Sporosarcina pasteurii: one gene and its partner. The protein of the gene in region 1 interacts with the protein of each later gene in a pairwise test. Links are inferred from orthologs where the notes say so. Each region holds a gene or a part of one and is shown on either strand. Other genes may lie near its edges. The genes, in order: pheS and brnQ.

The links.
Region 2: the proteins of pheS (region 1) and brnQ interact in binary tests that used the Escherichia coli proteins (3 or more experiments, as listed by UniProt). The link is inferred for Sporosarcina pasteurii from one-to-one orthologs.

Annotation. Positions count from the first base shown.
Region 1 is NZ_CP160452.1:921,963-938,017, reverse strand. What follows is about bases 8,103-11,100. They hold pheS (phenylalanine--tRNA ligase subunit alpha), read right to left. Parts: upstream 10,122-11,100; coding sequence 9,084-10,121; downstream 8,103-9,083. Other genes in these bases: AB1H92_RS04215 (RNA methyltransferase), read right to left, coding at 10,950-11,100; pheT (phenylalanine--tRNA ligase subunit beta), read right to left, coding at 8,103-9,071. Outside these bases: cell division protein ZapA, read right to left, coding at 1-194; rnhC (ribonuclease HIII), read left to right, coding at 287-1,222; purU (formyltetrahydrofolate deformylase), read right to left, coding at 1,313-2,218; AB1H92_RS04240 (spore germination protein), read left to right, coding at 2,478-4,040; AB1H92_RS04235 (GerAB/ArcD/ProY family transporter), read left to right, coding at 4,033-5,145; AB1H92_RS04230 (Ger(x)C family spore germination protein), read left to right, coding at 5,120-6,343; more of pheT, read right to left, coding at 6,660-8,102; more of AB1H92_RS04215, read right to left, coding at 11,101-11,714; small acid-soluble spore protein SspI, read left to right, coding at 11,807-12,019; AB1H92_RS04205 (small multi-drug export protein), read right to left, coding at 12,134-12,583; AB1H92_RS04200 (hypothetical protein), read right to left, coding at 12,580-13,086; AB1H92_RS04195 (helix-turn-helix transcriptional regulator), read right to left, coding at 13,076-13,291; IS200/IS605 family element RNA-guided endonuclease TnpB, read right to left, coding at 15,180-16,055.
Region 2 is NZ_CP160452.1:787,502-803,517, forward strand. The notes cover bases 7,847-10,805. They hold brnQ (branched-chain amino acid transport system II carrier protein), read left to right. Parts: upstream 7,847-8,627; coding sequence 8,628-9,983; downstream 9,984-10,805. Other genes in these bases: AB1H92_RS03610 (AAA family ATPase), read left to right, coding at 7,847-8,409; AB1H92_RS03620 (carbon starvation protein A), read left to right, coding at 10,130-10,805. In the rest of the region: AB1H92_RS03595 (efflux RND transporter permease subunit), read right to left, coding at 1-2,695; AB1H92_RS03600 (TetR/AcrR family transcriptional regulator), read left to right, coding at 2,997-3,839; AB1H92_RS03605 (exonuclease SbcCD subunit D), read left to right, coding at 4,166-5,323; more of AB1H92_RS03610, read left to right, coding at 5,320-7,846; more of AB1H92_RS03620, read left to right, coding at 10,806-11,566; AB1H92_RS03625 (GntR family transcriptional regulator), read right to left, coding at 11,601-12,260; AB1H92_RS03630 (RtcB family protein), read right to left, coding at 12,503-13,609; AB1H92_RS03635 (GNAT family N-acetyltransferase), read right to left, coding at 13,625-14,137; AB1H92_RS03640 (3D domain-containing protein), read left to right, coding at 14,373-14,903; AB1H92_RS03645 (DUF4825 domain-containing protein), read left to right, coding at 15,141-15,686; AB1H92_RS03650 (SDR family NAD(P)-dependent oxidoreductase), read left to right, coding at 15,683-16,016. UniProt on the Escherichia coli protein: Liv-II branched chain amino acid transport system, which transports leucine, valine and isoleucine. Also acts as a low-affinity threonine transporter.

The DNA of each region.
Region 1 (16,055 bases):
TGTACACTATTCACCGCAGCTAGAACTGCAATTTTCGCAGTGTCGAGACTTGGGTTACGTTCGCTAATCTCTCTCATTTTATCATCAACCATAGATGCAACTTGACGCATATAACTGCTTGTTTCTGTACCAACCATGTTATACGTTTGACCATATATTTCAACCGCTATACGTGTTTTCTGCTCATCTGCCAAGGACTAGACACCCCCTGTAAAACTCTGTGTCCTATCATACCATGAAAACGAGTCGTTTGTGAATAAAGTAGACGAAAGGAAGTTGTAATTGAATGTCCAACCAAGTGTTAAAATTAAATGATGAAAAAATCACTGAATTAATCACAGCTTATACAAATGTGAAAGTTGTCCGAAATGCACCTGGTGTAAGATTTGCTGCTAAAACTTCAGACACATCTATTACGGTGTATAACTCTGGAAAAGTATTATTTCAAGGAGGAGGGGCAAACCGCGAAGCAAGTCGTTGGGGAAATGTTGAAATTAAAAAATCAGCCGGAAAAACGAATACAAAAGGCGATACATTGCCGCCTAATTTAAGCATGCTTTCTGTTGTAGGATCCGATGAAACGGGTACAGGTGATTTTTTTGGCCCAGTGACAGTTGCAGCTTGTTATGTGCCGGCGGACAAAATTGAACTTGTTCGTGAGCTAGGCGTGAAAGATTCCAAGCAATTAACCGACGACCTGATGCGCCAAATTGCGCCTGACCTAGAAGCGACACTCACCCACAGCGTCCTAACCGTGTCCAATCCGAAATATAATGATATTCAACAACAAGGTAATTCTCAAGGAAAAATCAAAGCGCTCTTACATAACCAAGCATTAAAGCATGTGCTTCGGAAAATGGCAGTTGAAAAACCTGACTATATTTTAGTAGATCAATTTGCACAGCGCGGGGTTTACTACAATTATCTAAGGGATGAACCTGAAATCATTCGAGAAAATCTCATTCTCTCGACGAAAGCTGAAGGTCTTCATGTTTCCGTTGCAGCGGCCTCTATTTTAGCGCGTGTCGCCTTTCTAAAAGAGATGGATAGATTGAGCGAACTTTCCGGCTTTCAACTTCCAAAAGGAGCAGGTCCAAAAGTCGATCAAGTCGCTGCCAAAATTCTATTAAAACACGGAGAAGCCACTTTAAAAACAATGACAAAATGGCATTTTGCCAATCGAGAAAAAGCGATGAAACTTGTTTCAAGTAAAAAAAGATAAACGAATACACTGGTAAATTCATCCGCCTTTCGTAACAAAAAAGCACGGCTGTCTAGTTAAATTCTAGGCGGCCGTGCTATTCAATAAATGTTAGTGGAACACAATCGTTTTATTATCTTGAACAATAATCCGGTCCTCAAGATGCCATTTTACTGCTTTCACAAGAACACTTCGCTCAACTTGACTTCCGATTTTCTTCAAATCAGCCACATGGTCCCGATGATCTACACGTACTACATCCTGCTCAATAATTGGACCTTCATCAAGGTCATTCGTTACATAATGAGACGTAGCACCAATTAGTTTCACACCTCGGTCATACGCACGCTCGTATGGACCCGCTCCGATAAATGCCGGTAAGAAAGAGTGGTGAATATTAATAATCCGATTTGCAAAACGACTCACAAAATTAGGCGTTAGAATTTGCATATACCGGGCAAGAATTAATAAATCAACGTCATATTTTTCCATCAGTTGGATTTGTTCTGCCTCGACTTGTTGGCGGATATCTTTGTTTGCAGGAATGTAATGAAAAGGAATCCCTAAAGCTTCTACCATAGGTCGTGCTTCCTCGTGGTTACTAATGACAACAACAATATCCGTATCCAAGTCTCCGCTTTGCCATTCCCATAATAATTCCATCAAACAATGCGTTTCTCTAGAAACATAAATCGCCGAACGCTTTCGTTCACTCCCATAGGCAAGCCGAAAACCCATTCCATGAATCTTAGCAATTTCTTCAAAGTCTTTTTCAAGGCGTGCTGATTTTGTCACTAAATCCTCGCAGACAAACTCGATACGTATGAAAAACATCCCATTCTCTGGATCACTTGTGTACTGACTCGACTCAATAATATTCGCCCCTTGCTGATACAAAAATGTCGACAATACAGATACAATACCTGGTTTGTCTGGACAACTGACCAATAATCGGCCTTGATTTTCATTTCTTCTTTTTTGCCGGAATTTTATATGATCTATTTCTCGATTTAACATATATACTCTTCTCCTGTTTAACTATAATAGCCTCCTATTATCGGATATTCCGAGCACGTTCTCAAGGATTTACCTCTGTAAAGCGGATAACAGTTAATTTGCTATATTTCGGGATGAAAAACTTCTCACTCTCGGAAAAAAATCATTCGTTAGCGCAAAAATAACCTCTTTCTTTCGTTCTAAAGAAATCACTTTTCCGTATTGTATTCCATAAATCAGGACATACTTGAAGTAAGCAATTTTCCCCGGAGGTTTTACCATGTCTTTCTTTAAGAATAAACAAAATAAGAACGAAGAAAATGAATCTGAAGCAAATCAACAAACGAATGAAGAACCTTTATCAGATGAGGTTATGCTAAATCTTACTAAGCTACAAACCATTTTTTCCTATCCAACAAATAATGCTTTACAAATACGCAATCTTTTTCTTCCAATATACGACAAAAGCATCGTCGTCTTATCAATAGAAGGAACTGTTGATGTTAATCTTATCGATACGACAATCTTACAACCCTTATTAAGAAAATCGGATGGTTCACTTCCAAACATCGACTTTGTATCTTTGCTATTGACAACGATATTACCAACAGCAGATGCAAAACTAATTACAACAGTAAATGAAGTTCAACAGAGCTTAGTGAATGGTAGCACAGTTATCCTGGTAGACAATGAAGCTTGTGCCGTTTCAATTGACACCGTTAAATTTGAAAATCGTTCAGTTTCAGAACCAACAACTGAAACGACAATCATCGGACCAAAAGCTGCATTTAACGAATCAGCTGCGGTGAATCGTTCTTTATTACGTAAGCAGATTAGAAATCCAAATTTTTTTTGTGATCCAGTTACGATTGGGCAACATTCAGAACAAGAAGTTTCTGTGATGTATATAAAAAACATTGCGGATAATGGCATTGTTGAAGAAGTTATAAAAAGATTAAAAGCGATTGAAACAGATGCAATTTTGACTCTCTCTCAAGTTGAACAATATATAGAAGAACGGCCTTATTCCATTTTCCCAACAACCTTAATGACTGAACGGCCTGACCGTGCTGCATCCTTTATATTAGAAGGGCATGTCGTTTTAATAATGGAGAACTCACCGACTGCACTTATTGTACCGACCACGTTTTGGTCATTTATCCATACGGTAGAAGATCAATATTTACGTATGCCGTATGGAAATTTTCTCCGTACAATACGATTAATTGCACTCTTTATTGCTCTTTTAACACCAGCCTTATATATAGCGGTTACAACCTTTCATACTGGAATGATTCCGACCGATTTAATGCTTGCCATTGCAGCAACGAGGGAAAGAATTCCTTTTCCTGTTATCGCAGAGATTATTATTATGGAAGTAGCATTTGAAATTTTACGCGAAGCAGGCGTCCGTGTCCCAACTACGCTTGGTCCCACCATCGGAATAGTCGGTGCACTTATTCTCGGACAAGCCGCAGTAGAAGCGAATCTCATCAGTCCAATTCTTGTCGTGATTGTAGCAATTACCGGGCTGTCCTCTTTTACAATCCCTGACGTAAGCTTTAACATTTCTATAAGAATGTTACGTTTTGTTTTTCTATTTTCTGCTTACTTATTTGGTTTTTTCGGCATTGCAATTGTTGGCGCTTTTCTTTTAGCTTATCTCGTTTCAATGAAATCATTTGGCGTTTCTTTTTTCGAACCACTCTCGCCACATTATCCATCCTCAAAAGATTTACTGGCACGCCCACCTATTTGGAAGCAATGGATTAGGCCGATGTCCATGTCACCAAAACAAAAGGCAAGGGCGCCAAAACCGAAAGGCGATGGCAACAATGAATAAAAATGAAGATGGAAAAATAGGAACACGAGAGTTTTTTTCAATTGTTTTGCTTATTATTGGTGTTAAAGTCACGGACGAAACACCCGGCTATCTTTTTCAACTTGGCGGCAATGCTACTTGGCTGATTCCTTTTTTTCAGTTGGTCATAATTAGTATTCCCTTCATGTTATTGTTAGCCTTAATAAAAAAATATGAAAAGGGATTAATAGAACTGATTTTTCATCTTTCAGGAAAATTTTTGGGTTCAGTAATTTGTTTCACGCTATTTTTTATCATGTTCTTCTCAATAACAAATAGGAGCAAAAGTTCTGCATCGATTATAAGTACACTATTTTACCAAAAAACGTCGGTTTCATTGTTAACTTTGGCTCTATTACTCACCAGTTTCTTTATTGCAAAACGCGGATTAAAAGCGATTAGCAGCGGGACTTGGCTATTGATACCAGTTTTGGAAATTACATTGATTCTTTTGCTTTTCATTGTGTGGAAAGAGGTTAGTTGGTTAAGGTTATTTCCATTAGCAGGGCCTGGGTTAGGAACATTACTAACCCAAAGTTTTAATCACAGTTTTATACTTGGCGAAGTGATTCTACTTGCGGCTTTTTTTCCGTATACACGTACTTTTAAAAATTATCAACTTGCCTCCCTTTTAGGTTTAGGGGTTGCAGCATTCAAATTAATGCTGTTTCTGGCCATTTACGTGGCGGTCTTTGATTATCCTTCTACTAAACGCATGGCCTATCCACATCAAGAACTAACGAGAATAGCCGAGTTTGGTACAAGCATCTCCCACGTAGAAGGCTTCTTCCTCTATTTTTGGCTCTTTGCAATACTTTTCAGATTCGCCATTTGCTTATATTTATTGGCATTCTTTTTAGGCAGTGCTTTACGTTTGAAAAATTTCGAGAAGTTGCTTGTTCCTTTAGCCGGACTGATTGCGTTGAGCAGTTTACTTCCGGCAAACACCTATATTCTCATTCCTTATAGAGAAGTTATGTTTAAAATTGGTTCGTGGCTGCTAATCACTCTCCCTTTCTTCCTTTGGGCTTTAAGCAAGTTGAGAGGAGGCCGTCAAGACAATGAAACGAATAATTCTGCCGCTTAGTTTAGCATCTGTTCTCCTCCTATCTGCCTGTGGAGATAAACTTGAGTTGGAGCAAAATGCTTATGTAGTTGTTATAGGGATCGATTTAAATGAGGTTGACGAACACTTAATTGACGTCACCTTTCAAATTGCGAATCCGCAAGTTGGTTCATCTGCCGCAGGAGAAGCCCCCAACGAGTCTCCTAGTGATATTGTAACTTTTACAACAACAGATATATTTTCTGCGAAAGAGTTGGCAAACAGTGTAATTACAAGAGAATTAAGCTTTGACCATCTAAAAACGATTATCGTAGGCGAAGAGTTTGCAAAAAATGAACTGTTTCATCATACAATTGCTTCTGCGTTGATGGAGCCGCAAATGAGGCTGGAAAACACACTGATTGTAAGTAAAGAAAAGGCACGAGAATTTATCCAAAAAAATAAACCCGAGCTCGAAACTCGTCCCCACAAATATTATTTTTATATGGAACAAAGATGGAAGGACACTGGGCTAGTCCCTCATTCTGATTTAAATCGATATTTTCAACGAACGTCTGGTGAATTATTTTTGGCAAATTACGCAACAACAAAAAAAGAAGAGCAGATAAAGCCGAACGAAGATGATTACCGTGCAGGTGAGATTCCTCAAAAATCTGGAGATCCCGTACAAATGATGGGAGCAGCTGTTTTCAAAAATGGGAAGATGATCGGCACTTTAACTGGAGAAGAAACGCGAATGGCATTGTTGCTTAGAACAAAATCCCTGACTCACTATACCATTCAATCACTCCCTGACCCGATCAATGACGACTATCGAATCTCTATCCAACTTACAAATGGGAATACGAAAGTGAAAGTCGATGTTAAGACTGACACGCCCAAAGTGAATGTAACAGTTCCAGTTAATGTACAAGTTTTTTCAAATAATAGCTTAGCAAATTATACAACAAACTTATCAAATCACCAAAAGCTAAAACAATCCATTGAAGCGCATTTAGAACAAATGGCAATGAAACTTGTGAAAAAAACGCAAGAAGAATTTCGCAGTGAACCTTTTTGGTGGTATTTAAACGCACGTCAACAATTTTGGACGATTGACGAATACAACAAGTACGATTGGGAAGAAAAATATGCAAATGCAAACGTAGATGTGAAATTTAAAGTAACAATCGAGAGTCTAGGTCCTCAAATAAAACCTGAAGTAATCAATGACAAATGAAAGGACTGATTAGATTGAATTTAGTTCTGATCGGTATTGCCTTATATTTAATGTACTTCACTTTTGACCTAGCACACTCGACTTGGCAAGAGAAGAATAAATTCGCAAGTGTTTTCATTGCAATGATGGCGTTCTGTTTTCCAGTGTTGCTCGTTTTGTTATTAAGGTGACAGTCACTCAAACAAACATGAATACTTAATCATTCACGTTTGTTCCAATTAACATGAAAGTTTGAGTGACTGGCACGCCATAAGCATGCCATTTAGAACGCCATTAAAAAAACGAACCGCCCCTACTGGGACGGTTCGTTTTAATTTTATCCTCTTAATAAAGCGCCTGCTTCGGACGTTAATGCAGCGAGTACTTTATCATGTGCTTTCACAACTTCATCATCTGTTAGCGTGCGTTCAGGGTCTTGGTACGTTAAGGAGAATGCAATAGACTTCTTACCACTCTCTACATTATCCCCTTCATATAAATCAAACAGCTTCACGTTTTTCAGTAATTTACCACCTGCACGTTGAATGACTCTTTCAAGTGTACTTGCTGATGTTTCACTTGAAACGACTAATGCAATATCTCTCGTAATAGATGGGAAACGCGGAACTGGCGTATATAAAAGTTCCCCCACATCCAACGATAAAATCTTATCAAGATTCATTTCCATGACATACGTATCTTTTAAATCACGCTCGTTTTGCACGGTTGGGTGAATTTGACCGACAAAACCGATGCGTTTGTTATTCAAGTAAATATTCGCTGTTCGGCCAGGATGCATCCCATCAAGTACAGCTGCTTCAAATGATATGCCTGCTGTTAAGCCAAGCTTTTCCATCATGCCTTCGACAATTCCTTTTAGCACGAAGAAGTCCACTTTTTTCGTTTCAGCTTGCCAAGCATGGTCTACCCACTTACCAGTCACGACCGCTGCGACATGGGCAACTTCTTTCGGTAATCCGTCTTCCTCTTCATCAAGGAATACAGAACTAATTTCATATAGTGCTACAGAATCATTTCGGCGTGCGACATTGTATGTTGCAACTTCTAATAAATGTGGAATAATACTTTGTCGTAAAACACTACGCTCTTCACTAATTGGCATTAAAAGTTTAGTTGTCGGCGCAGTTTCCAGTGCGTATTTATGCGCAGACTTCTCTGATGTCAATGAATACGTCAGAGACTCATAAAGGCCAGCACCTTCTAGGAATGCTTTGACCGTTCTGCGTTTCTCTTGATAAGGCGTCAGTCCGCCCGGTTTAGATTCTGTTACCGGCAATGTCATCGGAATATGATCATAGCCATACATTCTTGCAATTTCTTCAATAATGTCTTCTTTAATACGGATATCTTGTCTTCGTGTCGGCGCATCAATCACAAGTTTTCCATTGATGGCTTCTACACCAAACTTTAGGCGATTCAAAATTGATAGCATCTCTTCAAGGGAAATTTTCATCCCAAGTCGGTTGTTAATATAGTCAGGTGATATCGTAATTTGAACTGGTGTTTTATCCAGTTCATCAATCACTACTGAACCTTCTAGTACGTCTCCACCAGCTAATTCAGCAATCAGTTGTGCAGCACGTTCTGCCGCCGCTTCTACACGTTCTGGGTCAACGCCCTTTTCAAATCGTGTACTTGCATCACTGTGTAAACCGTGTTCTTTCGAAGTACGACGGACAGTCGCCGGTTGGAAGTAAGCTGATTCAATGACTACTGTTGTCGTTCCGTCATGTACTTCTGAATTTGCGCCACCCATGACACCAGCAATTGCAACAGGTTCTTGTCCATTCGTAATGACAAGTTGATGAGATTTTAATGTACGTTCTGCTTCATCAAGCGTCGTAATTTTTTCTCCTTCATTTGCAAGTCGAACGACGATTTCTCCCGTCTCTAAACGGTCATAGTCAAACGCGTGAAGTGGTTGTCCATATTCTAATAAAATATAGTTCGTGACATCGACTACGTTATTATGTGGACGGATGCCTGACGCGATAAGACGATTTTGAAGCCATAATGGTGATTCAGCAATCTTGACATTCTTAATGACCTTTGCAACATACATTGGATTTTCTTCTTTTGCATCAATACGTAGCTTTAATAGCTCCTCTGCTTTTTCAGAAGAAGTTTCGTAATTAATTTCCGGAAGCTTCACTTCTTGAGATAAAATTGCTGCCACTTCATATGCAACACCTAGCATACTGAGTGCATCAGAACGATTTGGTGTTAAATCAAACTCAAGCACCGTATCATTTAGATCTAATAATTCTAACGCATTTGATCCAACAACCGCATCTTCAGGTAACACGTAAATTCCTTCCGCATACTCTTTAGGCACAAGTTTGCCTTCAATCGCTAGTTCTTGAAGTGAACAAATCATTCCGTTCGATTCTTCTCCGCGAAGTTTTGCTTTTTTAATCTTAAAATCACCTGGTAAGACAGCACCTGGACGAGCTACGATTACTTTTTGTCCTGCTGCAACGTTTGGTGCTCCACAAATAATTTGTGTTGTTTCTTCTCCTACATCCACTTGACAAATGCTTAATTTATCTGCTTCAGGATGTTTTGAACATTCTAACACATGGCCCACAACTACATTTGTCATGCCTTGTGAACGGTCTATTAGCCCATCTACTTCGATTCCTGAGCGCGTAATTGTTTCTGCCAGTTCTTCAACTGGAATTTCATCTATATTGACATACTCTTTTAGCCATTTTGTTGAAACTAACATTTAACTTCCTCCTTATGCTTCTGTCCGGTGAAATTGTGAAATAAACCTTACGTCATTCGTGTAGAAATGACGAATGTCTTCCACACCGTATTTCAACATCGCAATTCGTTCAGGTCCCATCCCAAATGCAAAGCCAGTCATGACTGAAGAATCATAGCCAGCCATTTCTAAAACATTCGGATGAACCATACCAGCACCTAAAATTTCAATCCAGCCTGTTTTCTTACAAACATTACATCCATCTCCACCACATTTAAAGCAAGATATATCCATTTCAACAGACGGTTCTGTGAACGGGAAGAAACTTGGACGAAGACGAATTTCACGGTCATTGCCAAACATTTCTTTAGCAAATAAAGAAAGGGTTCCTTTCAAATCACTCATGCGAATATTTTCACCAACAACGAGTCCTTCGATTTGCGTGAACTGGTGAGAGTGCGTCGCGTCATCACTATCCCGGCGATAGACTTTTCCTGGACAAATGACTTTAATCGGCTCTCCTTTTTTCTCTTCCATCGTGCGTGCTTGAACAGGTGATGTATGTGTACGCAAAAGAATCTCTTCAGAAATATAGAAGGAGTCTTGCATGTCGCGAGCTGGATGCCCTTTCGGTAAATTAAGTGCTTCAAAGTTATAATAATCTTTTTCAACTTCTGGTCCCTCTGCAATTTCATAACCCATGCTTAAAAAGAAATCTTCAATTTCTTCTACAACACGAGTAAGCGGGTGATGATTACCTGTTTTTATAGGACGCCCTGGTAGTGTCACATCAATGGACTCTTTTTCTAGCTGTGCATTAATTGCTTCTTCTTCGAGCTTAGCCATGCGCGCTTCTAAAACTTCTGTTACTGACTCACGAATGACATTCACAAGTGCGCCCATTTTTGGACGTTCTTCAGGTGGTAATTTCCCCATTCCCTTTAACAAGTCCGTAATCGGACCTTTACGCCCTAGATAAGCAACACGGACATCATTTAATGCTTTTATATTGCTAGCCTCTTGAATTTTGGCAAGTACTTCTTCTTTTAGTTCTTTTAATCGTTCTTCCATTTCTTATTCTCCTTTCGAATTTAACAATAGTAAGAGTGGTTGATTAATGAATCCGGACAAGGTTGATTTGCGTTCCGGGCGGACGCTTTTCCAGCTTCAGGAGGCAGATGCTCGAGGCATAAGCCAAATTAACTGCGTGACACAAAACGTCACTCCGTTAATGCGTCTTATGCTTGTCGCATCTAAGCGCCTCCTTTAGCTTTCATTATTTCCGTGGGGCGGGCGGTAAGCCAATCGCAAAGCGTAGATTGCGATTGGCCTTAATTTCTGCGTTTTTTGCAGAAATTAAGGCATCCTGTTGCTTATTCCCCCTCAGAACGCTTCGCTTTTGCTTATCCCACAGGAAGAGCCGTCACGAAGAACGGCTTTTGCGATCAAAAAGCGAAGCGTTTGAGAGCACGCACTCGCCGCCCTCCACTACAATCAACGAAAGCACTGACATTCGTGATTCCATCCATATAATCACTTCAGATAATAACTCATCAAAAAAGACCATAAAAAAATCGCCCCTATAAAAAAGGGACGAGGATATTTTCTTCGCGGTACCACCCTGATTATTACACAGACGACAATTCATTAGTCATACATCGTGTAATCACTCAAAACTCGGTATAACGGTCCGGTGCCGGCGCGCCTTTATAGAATTCATTCTAGTCCTGGCGGCAGCTCATGGGGTGAACATTAATAAACAAAATCGATTTGCACTTTCAGTCAAGGTGCAAACTTCCTGGCGACTTTTCTATCATCAACTTTTCCCAATCATTGCTTTTACATACAATATATCATTAGTATACCCGATAATGTTTTGTCCTTCAACATTCTGTCCATTTATTCTTCAGAATATGCATATAAAAGAACGCCTGTCGCGACCGCAACGTTTAATGATTCTGCTTTTCCGTAGATTGGAATTCTGACATTTGTATCTGTTTGTGCGAGCAGTTCTGGACTCATCCCACTGCCTTCATTTCCAACAATCAGTGCAAATTTTTCACTCGGTTGTACCTCTTTATATAAAACAGATTCTTCCAAGCTTGTGCCAATGACTTTAATATCACTGTCTTTTGCTTTTTGAATCCATTCCGTTAAATCGCCTCTCACTACCGGAATGTTAAAATGAGAACCTTGCGCTGAACGAACTGTCTTCGGATTAAATGGATCCGCTGAGCCTTTTCCAATAATCACAGCCGACATTCCAGCAGCATCAGCTGTTCGAATCATTGTACCTACATTTCCTGGATCTTGCACTGCATCGATAAACAGAAGCTTTTTCCAATTTCCGTAAGAGGCTTCTGTATATTCCGGTTGACGACAATGCGCATAAAAGCCTTGAGATTGCTCCGTTTCAGAAATCTCCTTCGCAACCGCCCTTGTGATTTCATTCACAACAATATTTTCGAGATTCCAGTTTTCCGGGAGTTCTACGTCTTCTCGTTTCATTAAAGTCAAGACAGCATTTTCAGCTTTTAACGCTTCTTCTACTAAATGAAAACCTTCCACGAGAAATTCCTTTGATTTATCACGTTCTTTTCGAGTCTGGACAAGTTTTTTCCAATGCTTCACAAGTGCATTTTGTATGGATTCAATTCGTTTCATGTATAGCGTACCGCCTTTTTCTTTTTAGTGTACCAAAAGGCGGTATAGTTGGCGATAAATCTGTCCAAAATGGTAGTAGGAGGATGATAAAAATGAATTTTCAAATACGAGACGCCATTACTGCAAATATGACAAATAACTCAGCAGATGATGTTCGTAATGTCGTCGAAGATGCAATTCAACGTGGAGAAGAACATTTACTTCCAGGATTAGGCGTGTTCTTTGAGAAACTTTGGAATTCAGCCGGAGAGCAGGAAAAAGCAAAAATGGCCAATGAATTAGCCCAAGTTTTTGCAGCAAGCTAAATATAGTCCAAAGAAGAATTCCTTGTAAATTAGTGAGCCCCATCACGATAAGGCCGCCCCATACAGGGCGGCTTTTATAATTCTAATCGCTTCTACTAATTTGGCACTTTTGCGTTAAATGTTCCTAACAACAAAGAAATCGAAACCCATGGCTGTGAGAATACCAAAGACTAGCGTCCAAAGCGCGATGCTGATGACCATCCAAAATGTAACGTTTGCTTTTTTTGCACCGAATAATAATCCGATAAACGCGGATATATGCGTTCCGATAACAAACGGGCCGAGAAGCGCTACGCCCGGCATTCCATACTTATTCCAAATTCGTTTGCCTCGCTCTGTTCTTTTAGACGGTTCTTTTTTACTTTTCTGTCTTCTATTCTCAACCCACTCTTTCACTTTTTGAAAACCGATAATGACCAGCAATACGGTCAGTAAATTCCCCGTAAAGGCGGTAACCATTACCCAAAATGGTGAAAGGCCGCTGACAATCCCCAAAGGAATCACAAGTGCAATTTCCAACCATGGAATCGCTGCTCCTAAAAAAACTAGTAAATATTCAATCATACTTCTTCCTCCGCACTCTTTAACATTTTCCTCATCGTTGAGTAATAAATCCAATATTGTCCCATTGCGATTAGCAAGATTCCAACTAATATGACTGTCCTTCCCAAAAATCCAACTAAGGAGAACCCGACAAGCAATGGCAATGTCCATGCATAATACGAATATACTTTCTTCGTTGCACGCTTCGTCATTTCTTCGAATAACTCATCATCTTCGATATATTCTTGAGGTTTAAGTGTAAATGCTTTTATTTTTTTATCAGGAAACCGTTTGTTATGTTTTCGAATGTTGATGATAAACAACGTCAAGAAAATAACGAAAGCGAACATTGCAATCAAGAAAATACCTGCGACATAATTTTCAAATGTCATTTCAAATTCGAAACCAGTGCTCGTAATGTTAGTCACTTTTGTTGCTAAACCGGTCACAATCGTTATAATTATCAACAAGAAAATAGCTCCCATTTGCCAAAGCGGCATTGTGACACGCATATCATTTTTCATCTTCTTCCTCCCCCTCTAACCAAAATAATTCATTTATATCGCACTCCAAAGCCCGGGCAAGTTTTAATGCTAATGTAACGGATGGTGAAAACTCCCCTTTTTCAATAAAACCAATCGTCTGCCGTGTAACCCCAACGATTTTTGCCAATTCGACTTGTGTGAAATGATGTCGTGCTCTTAATTCTCTCAATCGATTTCTTAGCACCTTGCCACCTCCTACTCTCAATGTACAATAAACTTAACTTCATGTATAGTATTCTTAACATTATGTTATGTTTAATAAACAAAAAAAGACTAGGCATTTTCCCAGTCCATTCGTATATATCAAAAAATCTACAAAGCTAAGCACACAAAAGTCCTCGATGCACTCACCTGCCCGAGGACTTTGTTTCACGACTATTTAAAAGCAATTGCAGCCTTCACTGCTTTTTGCCAACCTTCGTAAAGCTTTTCACGTTGTTCTGGCTCCATCTTAGGTGTAAATCTATGATCGAGATGCCAATGCTTTGTGATTTCATCCTTATCCTTCCAAAAACCAACTGCTAGTCCTGCTAAATATGCTGCGCCAAGTGCAGTTGTTTCATTCGTAAGCGGACGCTCGGCAGGTACATTTAATAAATCTGCCTGAAATTGCATTAAGAAATGATTCGCAACCGCACCACCATCAACACGTAACGTTTTCAATGCAATTTCTGAATCTGCTTCCATAGCATCCAATACATCTTTCGTTTGATAAGCAAGTGACTCTAGCGTTGCACGAATAAAATGTTCTTTTTTTGTTCCACGCGTTAAGCCGAATACGGCTCCTCGCACATCGCTATCCCAATAAGGCGCACCAAGTCCAACAAAAGCAGGAACAACGTATACACCTTCAGTAGATGCTACTTTTTTTGCGTATTTTTCGCTTTCAGCAGAGTTGCGGAACATTCGAAGACCGTCACGCAACCATTGGATAGATGCCCCCGCGACAAAAATACTCCCTTCCAGCGCATATTCAACTTTTCCATCTATGCCCCACGCAATTGTTGTCAGAAGTCCATTATCCGATTTCACGGCTTTTTCTCCTGTATTCATCAGCATAAAACAACCTGTACCATACGTGTTCTTCACCATGCCACTTTCGAAACAAGCTTGTCCGAATAAAGCTGCTTGCTGATCCCCTGCGATCCCTGCAATTGGCGTAGCTTCCCCAAAGAAGTGAACCTCATCTGTATATCCATAAATCTCTGATGATGATTTTACTTCTGGTAGCATGGATACTGGAACCCCTAAGGTATCAAGTAATTCCTCATCCCATTTCAATTCGTATATATTATACATAAGTGTTCTAGATGCGTTTGAATAATCCGTAACATGTTTTTTCCCGCCTGACAACTTCCAAATTAACCACGTATCAATTGTGCCGAATAAAAGTTCTCCACGTTCGGCCTTTTCTCTTGCACCTTCAACATGATCTAATATCCACTTGACTTTTGTCCCTGAAAAGTAAGCATCTATTAGTAAACCTGTTTTGTCACGAAACAACTCATTGTAACCGCTTTCTCTTAATTCATCACAAATTTCCGCTGTTTGACGAGATTGCCATACAATTGCGTTGTAAACGGGATTTCCTGTTGTTTTATCCCAAACGACAGTTGTCTCTCGCTGATTTGTAATTCCAATGCCTTTTATTTGATCAACAGTAAGATTTTTTTAGATAGTACACGTGCAAGCACCGCTAATACCGAGCTCCAAATCTCATGTGCGTTATGTTCTACCCAACCAGGTTTTGGGAAATACTGAGGAAACTCTTGCTGTGCTGTATGAAAAATTTTTCCTTCTTGATCAAATAAAATTGCCCGCGAACTAGTGGTTCCTTGATCTATCGATAAAATATATTTTTCAGTCATATTATCTCCTTCCTACTCCATGTTAGTTTCATTATAACTAAAACTTATCAAAGATAAATGCTAATGAACTTGAACCTCTCATGACTAAAGTCACGAGATTCTTGGGAAGTGAGCATACTTGATGGATAGCCATGACGCTATCATCAGCGGTTTCTCTTATTTACCAAGCTAACCCCGTAGTTCCTACGGTTATTAAGTTTAACCCTATACGGGAATCTGAATTCTAAGCCCTTCGTTCAAAATGTTTCGACTCGCATTGATATCACGGTCGTGTTCAGTTTCGCATCCTGAACACGTCCATTTTCGAATATTCAGTGGCTTCTTGCCATCTTGCACACCGCATTCTGAACAAATTTGACTGGATGGAAACCATCTATCCACTTTGATAATCTTTCGACCATACCAGTTAGCTTTATATACTAATTTAGTGATAAAGTTGGACCAGGAAACGTCAGAAATACTTTTAGCCAGTTTTTTATTGCGTAGCATGCCTTTTGTGTTTAAGTCTTCGATACAGATTACATCGTGGTTTTTGATGATTTCTGTACTTAACTTATTTAAAAAATCGGTACGCTGATTCATTACTTTTTCATGTAGTTTTGCGACTTTACGCTTTTGTTTTTGGTAGTTCTTTGCGTCCGCAAGTTTGATTCCATTTTGCTTGGCAACAAGTGCTCGTTTTGACAACTTCTGTCGTTCGCGCTTCAATTTCTTTTCCATTTTCGACGTGAACCGATTGTTGTCAATCCTGCGCTCGTCAGAAAGGATTGCAAAGTCAGTGATTCCTAAATCAATGCCAATAGCGGCATTCGTTTTTGACAGTTCGTAAATTTCCTCTTCACACAAAATAGAAACAAAATATTTCCCGCTGGCATATTTGCGAATCGTCGCATTGAGAATACGGCCTTTCGGTTCCCGGCTTTTTGCGAACTTAACCAACCCTAGTTTTGGAAGCTGAATGTTTTTTCCTTTTAACTCAATATTGTTGTTTACATTTTTCGTTGTATAGCTTTGGACAGGATTGACCTTACTTTTGAATTGAGGTTTTTTATTTTGCTTTTTGAAAAATCGAGAAAAAGC
Region 2 (16,016 bases), 130 kb from region 1 along the record:
AGGAGAAGAGAACGGCAAATGGTGCAAGTCCGCCACCAAATGTAATGACTAAAATGAGATATACAATGGCAATCGCCGCTAGAATGGCTAAGCCAAGCTGTGTAAATGCTTCCGCGATATCTTCCGTCACACCGGCTGTATTGATTTCTACACCATCAGGTAGTGATAATTCATCAATTTTGCTCTGCACATTCATTGAAACTTTAGCAATGTCTTTTTCAGTAATCGTTGCTGAAACGCTTGCGAATATCTTTCCGTTTCGGCGAGAAACCGTATCTGAAGTTGTTCCTTCTTGTACTTCAACAAATTCAGAAATTGGGATTTCCATTCCGAAAGGAGATTGGACTGTTTCTTTCAATAAATCATCAATTGTTTGATGTTCTTTTTCTTCCGTGGCCACAACTACATCTATGGTATTGTTCCCATTTGTAATTTTCGTTAATACTTCACGTTGCTTCATTGGGTTTAATTCCATCCCGATTTGGGCTGTCGTTAATCCAAATTGAGTTAGTTTTTCTTGATCGGCAACGAGTTTGTATTCTTTATAGGATTTTGCCAAACTTGTTTTAACGTCTGCTAAATCAGCTTCGTCATTTAAGATGGATTCAATCTCCTTAATAACTGGTTCAATATCATCAATGTGATTGCCATAAACGTAATAGCTTAGTGCATTACTTGCACCACCCATACCGAAGTCTTGTGGTTTAAATTCGCCTTGTGTGTCTAAAGATTGAAGTTCTTCCATCGTATCTTCGGTGACCTTCGTAAAGTTTTTCGTGTCATTATCAAATATAACGAACATCAATGCACCGTTTGATGCGCCGGGTGACATTGGATTTTCTCCGCCAACAGAAACTTGAATTGTTTCAACGTCTTTTAAATCTGCTAAATACTTTTCAGCTTTTTGGACGTTTTTGTTGACTGTCTCTAAAGTTTCCCCTGGTTCAGGCGTGTACGTAATATACATCATCTTTTGTTCATCGTCAGGGAGGAAACTTACGCCGATAACGGGCACTAAAAATAAACTTCCGACGAGCAATGCAATAGAAATAATGGACGTGATGACTTTATGATTCAATGTCCAGTTCAACATTTTCTCGTAAGCAGTTGCCATTTTACCTTTATGTTCTTTGTGAACGCCACTATCTGTATATAGCTCTTTCTTGAATAAAGAATGAGCGAGCATAGGGACAATCGTAACTGCAACAATCAAAGAAGCGAGTAACGCAAAGACAATCGTTAATGCAAAAGGCATAAATAACTCTCCGACCATCCCGCCAACTAAACCGATTGGAAGGAAAACGGCCACTGTTACAAGCGTCGATGAAGTAATGGGTTTAAACATTTGTAGCGTTGCTTCACGGACTAGTGCTCTGCCTGTTAATTTTTCATTCGGTAAGTGCATTCTTCGATAAATATTTTCTACAACGACAATCGAGTCATCTATGACACGGCCAATTGCTACAGTCATTGCACCGAGTGTCATCATATTTAAGGTAATATCCATTAAATTTAGGAAGATAACCGCGATTAGGAGTGACATCGGAATGGACACGATTGAAATAATTGTTGATCTGAAATTACGTAAGAAAAGCATGATAATTAGGACCGCAAAAAGTGCACCAAATAATGCTTTATTGAGCATAGTATCAACGGATTCTTCAATTGGTTCACCTTGGTCAAGCGTTGTGGCAATTGTTACACCTTTATGTTCTTTTTCGAACTGCTTGATTTCGTCTTTTACTTTATTGACAACATCAACAGTATTCGATTGTTGTGCTTTGATAATTTGAACGGCAATGGCTTCTTTACCATTCGTTCTGGAAATCGATTCAGCTTTTCCGACAAGCTCAATTTTTGCGATTTCACCTAATGTAACAGTTGGCAATCCAGTCTTCTGTCCGGAGGGTGGAACTGTTCCTTCCATATCACCTTGGTTGCCTACTCCAGCTGGCATTACAGGGATTAAAATTTCTTTAAAGTCATCCACTGTCGTTACTTTTCCATCTACAATCACAGATTGTTCCTCGTCTCCGAACTGGAATAAACCTAATGGCATTTTGATATCGGAGCCTTTAATGATCATTTTAACCGTTTCTTCATCTAAATGAAGAGAAGCCATTTTTTCTTTATCAAATGTTAGACGGATTTCTTCGATTTGCTGTCCTGAGATGGATGCACTCGAAACACCTTCGATTGATTCTAGGCTAGGGACTAAGGAGTCTTCTACTTTTCTCGTTAACTCTTCTAAACTAGCATCACTATCAGAAACACTTACTGCTAAAACAGGGAAGGCGTTAATGCTAATCCTTCCAACGTCAGGTTCCATCGCATTTTCAGGAAGCTGAATATTTTTTAATGCCTCTTCTACTTCGCTTTCTGCTTTCTCCATATCTGTCCCAAAGCTAAATTCGATTTGCAGGGAAGAAGCATTCTGATAAGAGGTTGAATTAACAGAAGACACACCGCTTACATTCGCGACTGCCTTTTCTAAAGGATCCGAGATCTCATCAGCTACTTGATCTGGGGTAGCCCCTGGATAAATTGTCGTTACGCTAACGACTGGGATCGTAATATCAGGAATCGTTTCCAGTTTCATACGTGTGCCTGAATAAAGTCCGGCTACTGTAATAATAATTGTCAGGAGCCAAACCGCGAGTTTATTTCTCATTACAAAATTGACAATTGATTTCATAAGTACCTCCAAGGAATAATTTTGACCATTTGCAACGTGTGCATTATGATAGAACTAACTAGTCAGTCATAGAACTTATGTAGCTCTAAGTAAATGTAAATTACCTCTATTAAGTAGAATGAGCTAGACTATAGATTCATATTAATGACTGCTTGGTCAGAAGTCAACGAATACCATTATACAACTATGGAGATAGTAATAGTACTGACAATGAAAGTGAATGCAAACTAGAAGTGACCGGTCAGTCAAAGGTCAGGCATAACGGTACTTACAATCATTGAAAGGCTGAGGGGTTGTAAATTTGACAGATAGAAAAATATTAATTATTGAAAAGGCAGCAGAATTATTTGCGGAAAAAGGTTTTGATGCAACGTCCGTGCAAGATATAACAGATGCTTGTGGGATCTCAAAAGGTTCATTCTACCTTTCATTCAAATCGAAAGATAATTTATTGTTCTCGATCTTTGAATACTTTACAAATAAATTAATGAAAAGAATGGCCGAACTAAAAGATATCAATATTGAAGCACGTGAACGACTGAAGTTGTTTTTTAAGGTTCAATTCGAAGAAATCGCACGTTATTCGGATTTTATTTTAATGCAAATGAGAGAGCAAACAAATCCAATTAATGAAGAAATGTTACAGCTTATGAACAATATGAGAAGAAGAACCTATCAGTTACAAGAGGATGTACTCCTTGATGTCTATGGAGAAAAAGTTGAGCGTCATCTGCCTGATCTTCATGTGCTATTACACGGAATACTGACAGGATATATTGAAATCATTATTTTTAATAAAGATTCTTTGAATTATGAGGCGTTAGCAAAGTTTTTAGTAGCAAGAACCGATTCAATCGTGGCTGGATTAACCGAACCACTTTTACGTCAGGAGCAATTAATTGGTTTTGAAATCGATATGAATGAGCTACTCCTGTCAACTTCAGAAATAATAGAAGAAATTCGAACGTTAAAACAAGAACGTCTCGAGGAAGATATACAAATCAGTTTGGATGTGATTGAAGAAGAACTGTTATCGGAGACCGTTCGAAAACCTGTTATATTAGGTATGATTTCAAATTTAAAAGAAGATATACGAACTGAAAAGGTAGTGCGTAAACTTCAGTTATACTTAAAAAATCTATAAAATAGATTACCTCAGCTTTAAAAGCGTAGCAATGTTGACTCAGAACATTTCTGCGCTTTTCCTATTGGATTGTTGTATGGGAGTTGACCAGCAACAAATGCTAAATATTAGAATAGCAGGTATAGAAGTTTAAATAAAAAAAGTGACACTTAATTGACTGGAGTGGAAAGCGTCCGCTCGGAACGGAAGTCAATGTTTTAACCAGTAACTCTATCTCAGGAATTATAAGTTGAATTCATTTTTTGACTTATCTAGTGGTGCTTTCACTTTAGTTGTAAAGTGCTGTAAAGTAGGAGTAAGTGTGTATTAAAAAAGGAGAGAGCAACTTGAAAATCTTTCATACAGCGGATTGGCATTTAGGGAAACTTGTTCAAGGTGTTTATATGACGGAAGAACAATCATATATATTAGAGCAGTTTATCGAAGCGATTGAAGAGGAGCAACCTGATGCAGTCATTATTGCAGGTGACTTATATGATCGGGCAGTGCCGCCAACAGAAGCGGTAGCCTTGTTTGACAATGTCCTTAAAAGTATAGTAGTAGACTTAGATGTACCAGTGATCGCAGTTGCTGGCAACCATGACAGTCCTGGTAGACTTCAGTTCGGTAGCCAATTTATGCGAGAAAATGGGTATTACATTGCCGGAAAGATGACGAAAGAAATTAAACCGGTGATTTTAAACGATGAATTTGGTGAAGTTCATTTTCATCTTGTGCCTTTTGCTGATCCTTCAGTCGTTCGGAACCTTTATGATGACGCCGAGATTACGAATCATCAAAGTGCCATGGCAAAAATAATGGAATCGATTTCCGCGAAAATAGATCATAAAGCAAGACATGTATTTGTAGGACATGCTTTTGTGACGCCGCATGGTGAAAGTGAAGAGAATACGAGTGATTCAGAAAGACCAATTGCGATTGGTGGGGCAGAATATGTTTCTGCTCGTTTATTTCAACCATTTCATTATACGGCATTAGGGCATTTACATCAGGCGCATTATGTGTTGAATGAAAACATTCGGTATGCAGGTTCGCCTCTAAAATATTCAATTTCAGAAGAACATCATAATAAAGGATTTTTCATCGTGAGCCTCGACGGGGAAGGTAACACGACGATTGAAAAGAGAGATTTAATTCCTAGAAGAGATATGCGTACAGTAGAGGGAACAATTGAAGAAATAGAAACCCATCCCGTAAGTGAAGATTATGTGTTTGTAAAATTACTAGATAAAACACCGGTATTATACCCAATGGAAAAAGTGCGGGCGATTTACCCGAATGCCATGCATGTAGAACGTAAAATTTACGCGTCTGAATCAAAAACGATCGGTACGGAAAGAAAGAACAGTAGCCAACAAACTGATATGGAGTTATTCCAATCCTTTTATAAAGAAATGAAAGGTGAAGAATTGGACGAGGAAACGAAAAAGCTGTTTGCAGAAGTTCTTCACGAAGTGATGAATGAGGAGGGAGCTGAACAATGAAACCAGTAAAGTTAAAAATGACAGCATTTGGTCCGTATAAAGAAACAGAAGTTATTGATTTTCAGGATTTACAAGAACACCTTTTATTCGTCATTTCAGGGGCAACAGGATCAGGTAAGACAACCATATTTGACGGGATTTGTTTCGCGCTCTACGGGGAAGCGAGTGGCGAAGATAGAACGGATATCCGAGCATTGCGAAGTGATTTTGCGGAAAATGATGTGCAAACTTCAGTCGAACTTGTTTTTGAAATTCATCGTCGTACATACCGAATTATGCGTCAAGTTCCTTATACGAAAATTGGTAATAAAACTGAAACATCTGCGCGCTGTGAGCTTTATGAATTAACAGCAGACGGAGAAGTTCCAGTGGTAGATAGACAAATGGTATCTGAGATTAATAAAAAAATAGAGTCATTAATTGGCTTTACACAAGCGCAATTTAGTCAGATTGTCATGTTGCCGCAAGGAGAATTTCGTAAGTTCTTGACATCTGATACTGAAAATAAAGAACTCATCATGAGAAAAATATTTAAGACAGATCAGTATCGTGAAATTGTCAAACGGCTACAAAAACAGAGGGATGAGGCAAAAGCTAAGTTGGATCAAGAAAGGCAACAAGAAAGAGCACTAGTTGAGCAGATTTCTGCTTCATTGCCAAACAGGGAGTCCGCAATATTTCACTTACTAGCCAGTGAGCATTATAATGCGCAACAAATTATTGAAGGTTTGAATGAAGAGCAGTTATTTTATGAAGAGAAAATTCGTAAGGACAAGGAAGCGTATGAGAAGGCTTATAAAAAACATGGGGAAATGGTGGACCGTTATCATGCTGCCAAATCTATTAATGAGCGTTTTACTGAGTTAGAACAGAGACAAAATACGTACCAACAATTAGTAGAGCAAATTCCTTTATTCGAACAGGAAGCTAAACGTCTTGAAAACGCGGAACGTGCAGTCGCAATCGAACAAATTGAATATCAGTTTGAAGAATTAACAAAAGAACTCGCTGCCAGAGAAGAGACTGTTACGAAATCGATTCATGCCGTTCAAGTAGCTGAAGAAAAGCTAGAGAAAGTGAAAGTTCAATATAAAATAGAAGAGGAAAAGCAGCAACAGTTGGAAGAAGTAAAAGAACAACTAGTCCGACTTCAAGACGCCTTACCCAAAGTGAAGGATTTAGCATCTAAACAACAACGACTTTATATGCTCGAAACTGAACGGAAAAATAATGACCAAAACCTGACAATGTTAACGGAACAGTCGGCTCAAGAGCGCGAGAAAGTTACCCAACTTACTGAACGAATTAACAAGAAGGAAGAAGCGATTATTTCATTAGACGAGAAGGCTGAACTTTTAACGAGTATCAATGAAAAATGTACCCTTGTTGATGAATACATCGCGCTACGAAAGCAAACAGAGATGTATGAGCAAACCAAAAATGCTCAAGCACAACTTTATGAAAATGCTCAATCGGCATATGATCAATTAACGAGCGACTGGTTAATGAATGAAGCTGCTACTCTAGCCGCAAAGCTGCATGAAGGTGAAGCTTGCCCAGTTTGCGGAAGCGCTGACCATCCGCAGAAGGCTCATGAAACTGATACTACCGTATCAAAAGAAGAGCTTGAAGAGAGAAAGAAGCAACTTGTGAATGTGGAAAGGGCCTATCGCATAGCGGATGCAGATTTCCAAAGTTCATTTAAACAGTTACAAAGTAAAGCACAAAGGTTTGCAGACATAGATGTTCATCTTGAGCAAATCGATGACGAAAGTCAAAAGCTACATGAAGAAAAATCCCTTGTTGAAAAAGAAGTGGCTGCGCTTCGGGCAATTAGACAAGAACTAGTCCAACTGAAAGAACAGTTAACGAATCAAAGGAAAGTGGCAGACGAAGCTGCAGACCGTAAACTAGCCATGGAAAGAAAAGTGTATGAAAGCAATGCTACAATCGAAAAAGAGCAAGCTCTTTTTGAACAAATTATACGAGAAATCCCAGAAGAATTAAGAGAACTCACTGTATTAGAGCAAAAAATTAGTGAACTTACAAAGCAAAGAAACACGTTAGAGCATGCTTGGAAAGAAATTCAAAAGCAACTAGAAGAAAGTCGGGAACTTGTCACGTCTACTACAGCAGCGCGAGTACATGCAATTGCATCACGCGATGATACAAAGCTGAAAAAAGAACAGGCAGAGAAAAGATTCAAGGAAGCATTAGAAAAATCAACATTTGCAACAAAACAAGCTTATCAAGAAGCAAAAATGGATGAAGATTCACGTCAAGTTTTACGAACAAAAATTGACGACTTTAAACAACAGTTTTATTCTGTTCGAAAAGCTGTTAAAGAATTATCATCTTTTCTAGAAGGGAAACAAAAACTAGACTTAGAAAAAGTAGAAGTCCTACTAACTGAATTGAAAACTGCATACGAATTCGCTTTACAGGCGTTTAATCAATCAAGTTCCTATTACAAATCAGTTGAGCAGTTGAAAGAACAAATGATACGAGTGACTGAGCAGTTATCAGTTTTAGAAAAGAAGTTCGGACAAGTTGAAGATTTATATGATGTGATTAGAGGGCATAATCATTTGAAATTGTCCTTTGAACGTTATATTCAGATAGAATATCTCGAGCAGATGATCCAATCTGCAAATGAACGTCTTCGAGATGTCTCGAATGGCCAGTTTGAATTGATACGAAGCGATCGACAAGAAGTCCGAGGACGTCAAAGTGGATTAGGACTTGATGTATATGATGCTTATACGGGACAAACCCGTGATGTTAAAACGTTATCAGGCGGAGAGAAATTTAATGCATCCCTTTCATTGGCATTAGGCATGGCGGATATAATACAAAGTTTCCAAGGGGCTGTTTCGATAGATACGATGTTTATTGATGAAGGCTTTGGTACTTTGGATGAGGAATCATTAACAAAAGCGATTGATACATTAATTGATTTACAAAGAGCTGGGCGCATGATTGGTGTTATTTCACACGTAGAAGAATTAAAAGCAGCCTTTCCAGCGATTCTAGAAGTAAAGAAATCGAAAGAGGGGCATAGTCAAACGTCATTTTTAATTAAATAAGTAGTACAACTCCACTTTAACGTGGAGTTTTTTACGCTAGACAGAAAGCTTGGCATCATTAGATGATTTGATAGATTTACTATCTTCTAAAAACAATTGAAAAATGGAAGTTTAATTTTTCTGTAATATATTGCATTATTCGACAGGGCGTTGTATGATAGATTTACTTCAGCGATATATCGCATATAAGTGAGTCGCAACTTAGGGGGAACGGGCTTATGGAAAAGAAACTATCATCTTCGTCGTATCTAGTCATTGGCGTCATGTTATTCGCGTTATTTTTCGGGGCAGGAAATTTAATTTTTCCAGCACAGTTAGGACAAAATGCGGGAACAAATTTATGGCCAGCAATTTTTGGGTTTTTAATTACAGGAGTCGGACTACCGTTTTTAGGAATCCTTGCTATGGGGTATTCAGGAAGCCGGAACTTACAAGAACTTGCTAGCCGTATTCATCCGCTATACGCGGTCATTTTTACATCATTACTTTATTTAACAATTGGACCTTTCTTTGCAGCGCCGCGTACGGGAGCCGTTGCATTTGATATAGCGATTATGCCATTTGTTGGTGATGGTAATGCACAGATTGCATTACTGATTTTCACATTAGTTTTCTTCGGAATTACACTTTGGCTTTCTTTAAATCCAGCGAAAATTGTAGATCGGGTTGGAAAAGTATTATCGCCGGGGATAATCATCTTACTAATCGCTTTACTTGCGATGGTCGTAATCAAACCGATGGGCGCTATTGAAAGTCCACAAGATTCCTATAGTACAGGGGCATTTGTAACAGGGTTTACAGAAGGGTATAACACGATGGATGCACTTGCATCACTTGTTTTTGGAATTATCGTCATTAATGCAATCCGTTCTATGGGTGTGACAAGTAAACGAGGTATTTTAGCTGCAACTGCTAAAACAGGTGTGGTTGCAACAGCGTTCTTAGCCATCATTTATGTAGGAATTGGCTATTTAGGCGCGACAAGCACAGAGAGGTTTGGGCTATTTGATACAGGTGGTCCAGTACTAAGTCAAGCCTCTACTTATTATTTTGGAACGTTTGGATTGGTGTTATTAGGTGTTGTTATTATACTTGCATGCTTAACGACGGCGATCGGTCTTATGACGGCTTGCGGAGAATATTTCCATACATTAATGCCGAAAGTTAGTTACAAAATGTTCGTAGTAATTTTCACAACATTTTGTTTTGTTGTTGCAAACTTTGGATTATCGAATATTATTACCTATTCAATTCCGCTATTAATGTTTATATATCCACTTGCGATTGTATTGATCCTATTAACATTTACGTCATCATTATTTAATCATTCTAGAATCGTGTATGTAGCAGCAACAACTGTTGCGTTTATGATTAGTACAATCGATGGCTTCAAAACGTTCTGTGAGATCATTGGTATTGAATACTTCGAATGGTTAGCGCCAATCGTTAAGTTTTACGAACAGTCATTGCCGTTTTATAATGACGGGCTCGGATGGTTACTTCCAGTTGTTACAACGATGGTGGTGACAGGAATTATCGTTCGATTGCAACAACTAGCAACGGTTCGTGCATAAAATCTCCCTCTCTTTATCAGGTGAAAATGATAGAGGGGGGAGTTTTAATATATATAAATCTTTACGTGAAATGAAATTAGTACTTAACTTAAAAGAGTTAATATTTATAATCATCGATATATTCTTACTTATTAGGAGGGGTGGAAATGGTTACATTTATAGCGTCAATCGTATTGCTAATCGTTGGGTATATGATTTATTCGAAGGTAGTAGAAAAGGCATTTAGTATAGACGATTCACGTCAAACGCCTGCATATACAGTCAATGATGGGATGGACTATGTACCAATGAGTTGGTGGAAAGGTTGGCTCATACAGTTATTAAACATTGCTGGATTAGGACCTATCTTCGGAGCGGTTGCTGGTGCTTTATATGGGCCGGTCGCCTTTATTTGGATAGTGGTTGGAGCAATTTTTGCAGGCGGTGTTCATGATTATTTTTCTGGGATGCTGTCATTAAAACATAAGGGGGCACAATTTCCAGAAATTGTTGGAAAATACTTAGGTCCATTTGCAAAGAAATCGATTATTGGTGTTTCGCTTATCTTAATGATCTTAGTTACCGCAGCGTTTACTGCAGGTCCGGCACAGTTACTTGCACAAGTCACACCTCTTTCCTTTATCGGCGCGATTTTCGTTGTTTTCGCGTATTTCTTTATCTCTGCAATCTTACCGATTAATAAAATAATAGGCAGAATTTACCCGATATTCGGAGCGGTTATTATTATTATGGCGGTCGCAATTGGAGCAGTTCTTGTTTTTGGCAATTATACAATTCCTAACTTAACATTAAGTAATATGCATCCGGGGGAGTTACCTGTTTGGCCCCTTCTAATGGTTACAATTTCTTGCGGAGCCATTTCTGGGTTTCACTCGACACAAAGTCCAATCGTGTCTAGAACGATGAAAAAAGAATCGGAAGGACGTAAAATTTTTTACGGTGCAATGATTGGAGAAGGTGTTATTGCATTAATTTGGGCAGCAGCTGGAATGACATTTTTCGGAGGAACTGGTGGGTTACAATCCGCACTAGCAGCGGGCGGTCCAGCAGGCGTTATTAATGAAATGTCTACCACAATGTTAGGAACGGTCGGCGGTGTTTTAGCGATTCTTGCAATTATAATTCTACCAATTACCACTGGTGATACAGCTCTCCGTTCTTCAAGGATGATTGTCATGGATGCTGTTTCAAAATGGATTGACCCCGATAAAAAGGGTACTGTCATTATGGCAACGGTCTTATTAGGGACACCAGCATTTTTATTGTCGATGATTGATTATACATTTTTATGGAGATATGTAGGTGGGACTAACCAAATCACTGCAACAATTATGTTGTGGGTTGTTGTTTCCTATTTATTAAAAGAAGGAAGAGCCCACGCCCATTATATTGCAGGGATTCCTGCCTTATTTATGACTGGTGTTGTTACGACGTACTTCGTATTTGCACCGGAAGGCCTAAATTTAGACTATACGATTTCGCTAATCATTGGCGGAGCTTTAACATTTGGCGTATTCCTGCTTTACGTTAGACAAATTATCCGTCACAAAGAAATTGCAGCTAAAAATCTAGTATTAGAATAATATTTAAATAAAAAACTGATTTCCATATTGGAAATCAGTTTTTTAATGAGCGAAATTCTTCGATTGCGCGTAACCAGTTTTCACGCATAATTTTCGAGGCAGTTTCACCTTCGCGTTTTTTCATAAGATTAATGATATCAGTGTGGTCTTGAATGGAACTTTCTGTTAAGACGATAGAGTTATGGAAAAATAGTCTTCTTACATGAGCTTGTAAGTTGGATACAAGTGAAGTGATATATGGATTATTCGCTGTATCCCCAATAATTTGATGAAATGCTTCATCGATTTTTAATGCTTTGAAAAACTGCTTATCATGAATTGCTTCAGCAAATTGTTCATTTGTTTCTTCTAGCAGCTGTATCGTTTCATCAGTCAAATTAGGAATCGCGAGTTCTGCTGATAGCGCTTGCAGAACGGCGAGCGGTGGAAGTAAATCGATAATTGAATCTGCTTCGACCTCTGTCACTTGTGTTGCTTTCCCGGGAAACATTTCAACGAATCCTTGAACTTCTAATAGTTGAAGAGATTCGCGAATCGGCGTCCGGCTTACACCTAGCGCTTTTGCGAGTTCAACGTCATTGAGCTTTTCAGAAGGTTTTAATGTTCCATCTATGATCCACTCCTGTATTTGCTGAAATGCATTTTCTTTCGCGGTTAAGCGTCTTGGCCTCTCGAAATTCGTTGGTATGGGCATTGCTGACCAATCCTCCTCACAGAACCATTTTATCTATTATACAACAAGAATGATTTAAACGGTATACAATATATTGCGTTTCAATAAATTATTTAACTTTCAGTTGTCGTTTTTATTAATGAAATTCCTAAATTACTTGTAAAGATACTTTCCAACAGGTTGAATTCTAGTGTGATAAATCGAATTCCCCTCACTATGTTGAAAAGTGAGGGGCGATTTCCTAGTACGAAAAAAACTCGCTGTTAGGCTTTATAATTGTATAAAGGTTTAATAATTTCTACAATTTCTACAGAATCACCAATGTGACGGATGATATCTTCCATCTTCTTATAAGCGAAAGGGGATTCATCGATGGTTGATTTTGTCACAGAAGTACTCCAGACATCTTGCATGGCATCTTCAAATTCCGCAAGCTTTACATGTCTTCTTGCTTGCGTACGGCTCATCGTTCGACCTGCACCGTGAGGACCAGAGAAATTCCAATCAGGGTTTCCTTTTCCGCGACAAATGAGGGAACCATCACGCATATTCATCGGAATGATCACGATTTCATCTTTCTGAGCAGAAATTGCACCTTTTCTTAAAATCATATTGTCCAAGTCAACGTAGTTGTGAATCGTGTCAAATGTATTGATATCATTCCATCCCATGCCCCTCATAATTACTTCTGCCATCGTTTGCCGATTAACAGCAGCATACTGCTGGGCAATTCCAACATCGTGTAAATAATCTTGCATTTGCTCGCCTTCTAAATAGGCGGTATTCCTATCCAAATTTTCACGGTCTGGTCGCGAATCTAATTGCTGAATCGCTAACTCTTGATAATGGTCCGAAATTTGTTTTCCAGGATTACGACTTCCTGAATGAATCACGAGATAAATCTTGCCTTTAGAATCTTCATTTATCTCAATGAAGTGGTTTCCGCCGCCTAGCGTACCAACACTATTTCTCGCTCTTCCTTCATTAATAGGCGCAAGAATTTCAGTGAAGGGTATCTGGTTAGCATTGCGATGAGCCTTTCTACGAATCTTCATGCCGCTTGGCACATTTCTGCGAATGACTTGATCGAGTTTATGAAAATCGATATCTTTTTTCTTAACGTCAATATTCACGCATATCATTCCACAGCCTAAATCAACACCGACAAAGTTAGGGACTATTTTGTCTGTAATTGTCATAGTCGTCCCAACGGTGCACCCTTTACCGGCATGTAAATCAGGCATCATTCGAATTTTAGAGTCTTGGAGAAATTCAAGATTACATAAATCGTATACTTGCTGTTTTGCAGTATCCTCAATCACATCTGTAAATACAATTGCTTCATTATAACGACCTTTAATTTCTATCAAAATTCATGCTCCTTTTTAAATTGTTCTCTTATACCATAAAGAGATATCATTCTTATCTAATGCCGCATACGATTGGCTTTCGTATTGAAGTATAAATCCTCGTGCTTCGTAAAAAGGAATCCCGTATTCATTCCCTTTTGCGACCGCCACCCATTGTTCTTCAGCTCCATAGTTATATTTTTGAATTTTGGTAAAGTGATTGAGCAGACGCGTGCCAACCCCTTTACCGCGCTCCTCAGGATGTAAGTACAACACATAGACCTCTCCATCTGTTTCATCCCTCATCCCACCGCCAATCACACCAATAATATTACCTTTTTCTTCAGCGACGATGTAGCCGTGCCATTTGGCGTTAATGCACGCAATCTCTTCGGAAAGTCTATCCAAATTGTAATATCGATGGATGATTGTCTGGATATTCGATTCAGAAAATATATTTTTGTATGTAAACTGCTGACTTGTAATAAGAACGTCTTGTACATTGTGGATATCTTTTTTAGTAGCTTGACGAATGACAAGAGCATCCAAAATAAGCACCTCGTTTGTAATAATATGGCATCAATTTGTTATCCAATCGAATTTTATTTGTCACTTATCTGTAATGTTCAACAGATAAGCTAGTGATAGTTTAGCGCAGTTCTCATAGGCAAACGATTAACATTGGTCGTCAATAAAAACTCTAGTGCACAATGACTAGGACCAAGTTTGTTAATGCTAAGTACTCTAAATTGCCAAGCGCACTAAAGAATAAGGGGATGAGAAGTTGAAAAAAATTAGTATTGCATTTTTAGTTAGTCTTTGTGTATTTGGATTTGGCATGAAGGAGAGCCTTGCTTCATCGCCGACATATAATGTGAAATCAGGAGATAACTTATATCGTATTTCCTTACTCTATAACACTAGTGTATCAAACTTAAAAACTTGGAACAATTTAAGAAGTGATTTAATCTTTCCAAATCAAAAACTAATCGTTGGAAGCCAAGAAAAGTCTTCCAAGCAAGTGAAGAGTGAATTTACGATGAAATCAACAGCCTATACAGCTTATTGTAATGGATGCATTGGCATTACGAAAACAGGAATTGACCTGCGAAAAAATCCAAATCAAAAAGTTATCGCGGTTGATCCGAAAGTGATTCCACTTGGCACGAAGGGCTTTGTTGAAGGTTATGGATATGCGGTTGCTGGAGATATTGGGAGCGCAATAAAAGGAAATACAATCGATGTATTTTTCCCAACGAGAAGAGAAGCTTTGGAGTGGGGACGTAAAGAAGTGAAAGTACAAGTATTAGATTGAATGTATAAACTACCTGCTAATCTTCATGATTGGCGGGTTTTTTATTACGTTTTTGAATCGATTTAAGGGAGGTGTTGTATAAGGGGAGTGACTAAAGTCCGTATATGTTGAAAAAATAGAGGGACTAAAATTAAAAATGTAACAAAAATATGATTTCATTCCCGTAATCGAAATGTTACAATAATTAGAAGCTAGAAATCTAGAGTGATGTTATTTGACATGAGAGTGGGGGAACAGATGGATAATCGAAGGAAAGTTATGATAGCGTTTTTAATTATCGGGATTCCTTTGTTCATTTGGATTCAATTTTTTGAAGTGCCAAGCAAAGTGAAAATTGGGGAAGAGAAATTACAGCAAGATTCTACCACACATGAATTTGAAAAGGTGACCCAATATGAATCACCGTATATGGGGGATGCATCGAATGTCATCAATTTATTGAATGAATTACCACTCAATCAATATAAAGGCAAGATAGAACTAGATCCAGATACATTATCTCTTCTAGTGAATTATGATATTCACTCAACAGAAATTGAGCACCAAGCAAAACAAGGTGTGATATATAATTCTACAGCAATGTTTGCGCTTATTGAAAACATTCAACAAATCAATATGAAGTTTAAAGATAAAACGTATAGTGTTTCAAGAGACCGTGTGGAAAAGTGGTTCGGGACTACTTTAGTAGATTTTAAGGACCCTAAGGTATTTAAAGAGAAGGTACAAAATCCGTTGAATGAAGACTTCTCAGCATGGTTTGATGCCTATACGGAAGAGGAGTGAGAATAATAGAAATTGTTATTGTAACAGGCGCATCGAAGGGAATCGGTTTATCGTTATTAAAACAATTACAGGAAAAAGAGAAGAAAGTAATTGGCTTAGCGAGGTCAAGGCCGAGTGAAGCAAAGCATTTTGTAACGGTCGACCTTGCAGAAACCGAAAAGTTAGATGGGATTTTATCAGCGGTTATTCATGAGCATATTGCGGAAGCCACATCGTTTACGCTAATTAATAATGCTGGAACTGTAGAACCAATTGGATTAATTGGAACAGTAGAAAGCGCAAAAGTGTCAAATGCTTTATCCATTAATTTAACTGCACCTATGATTTTAT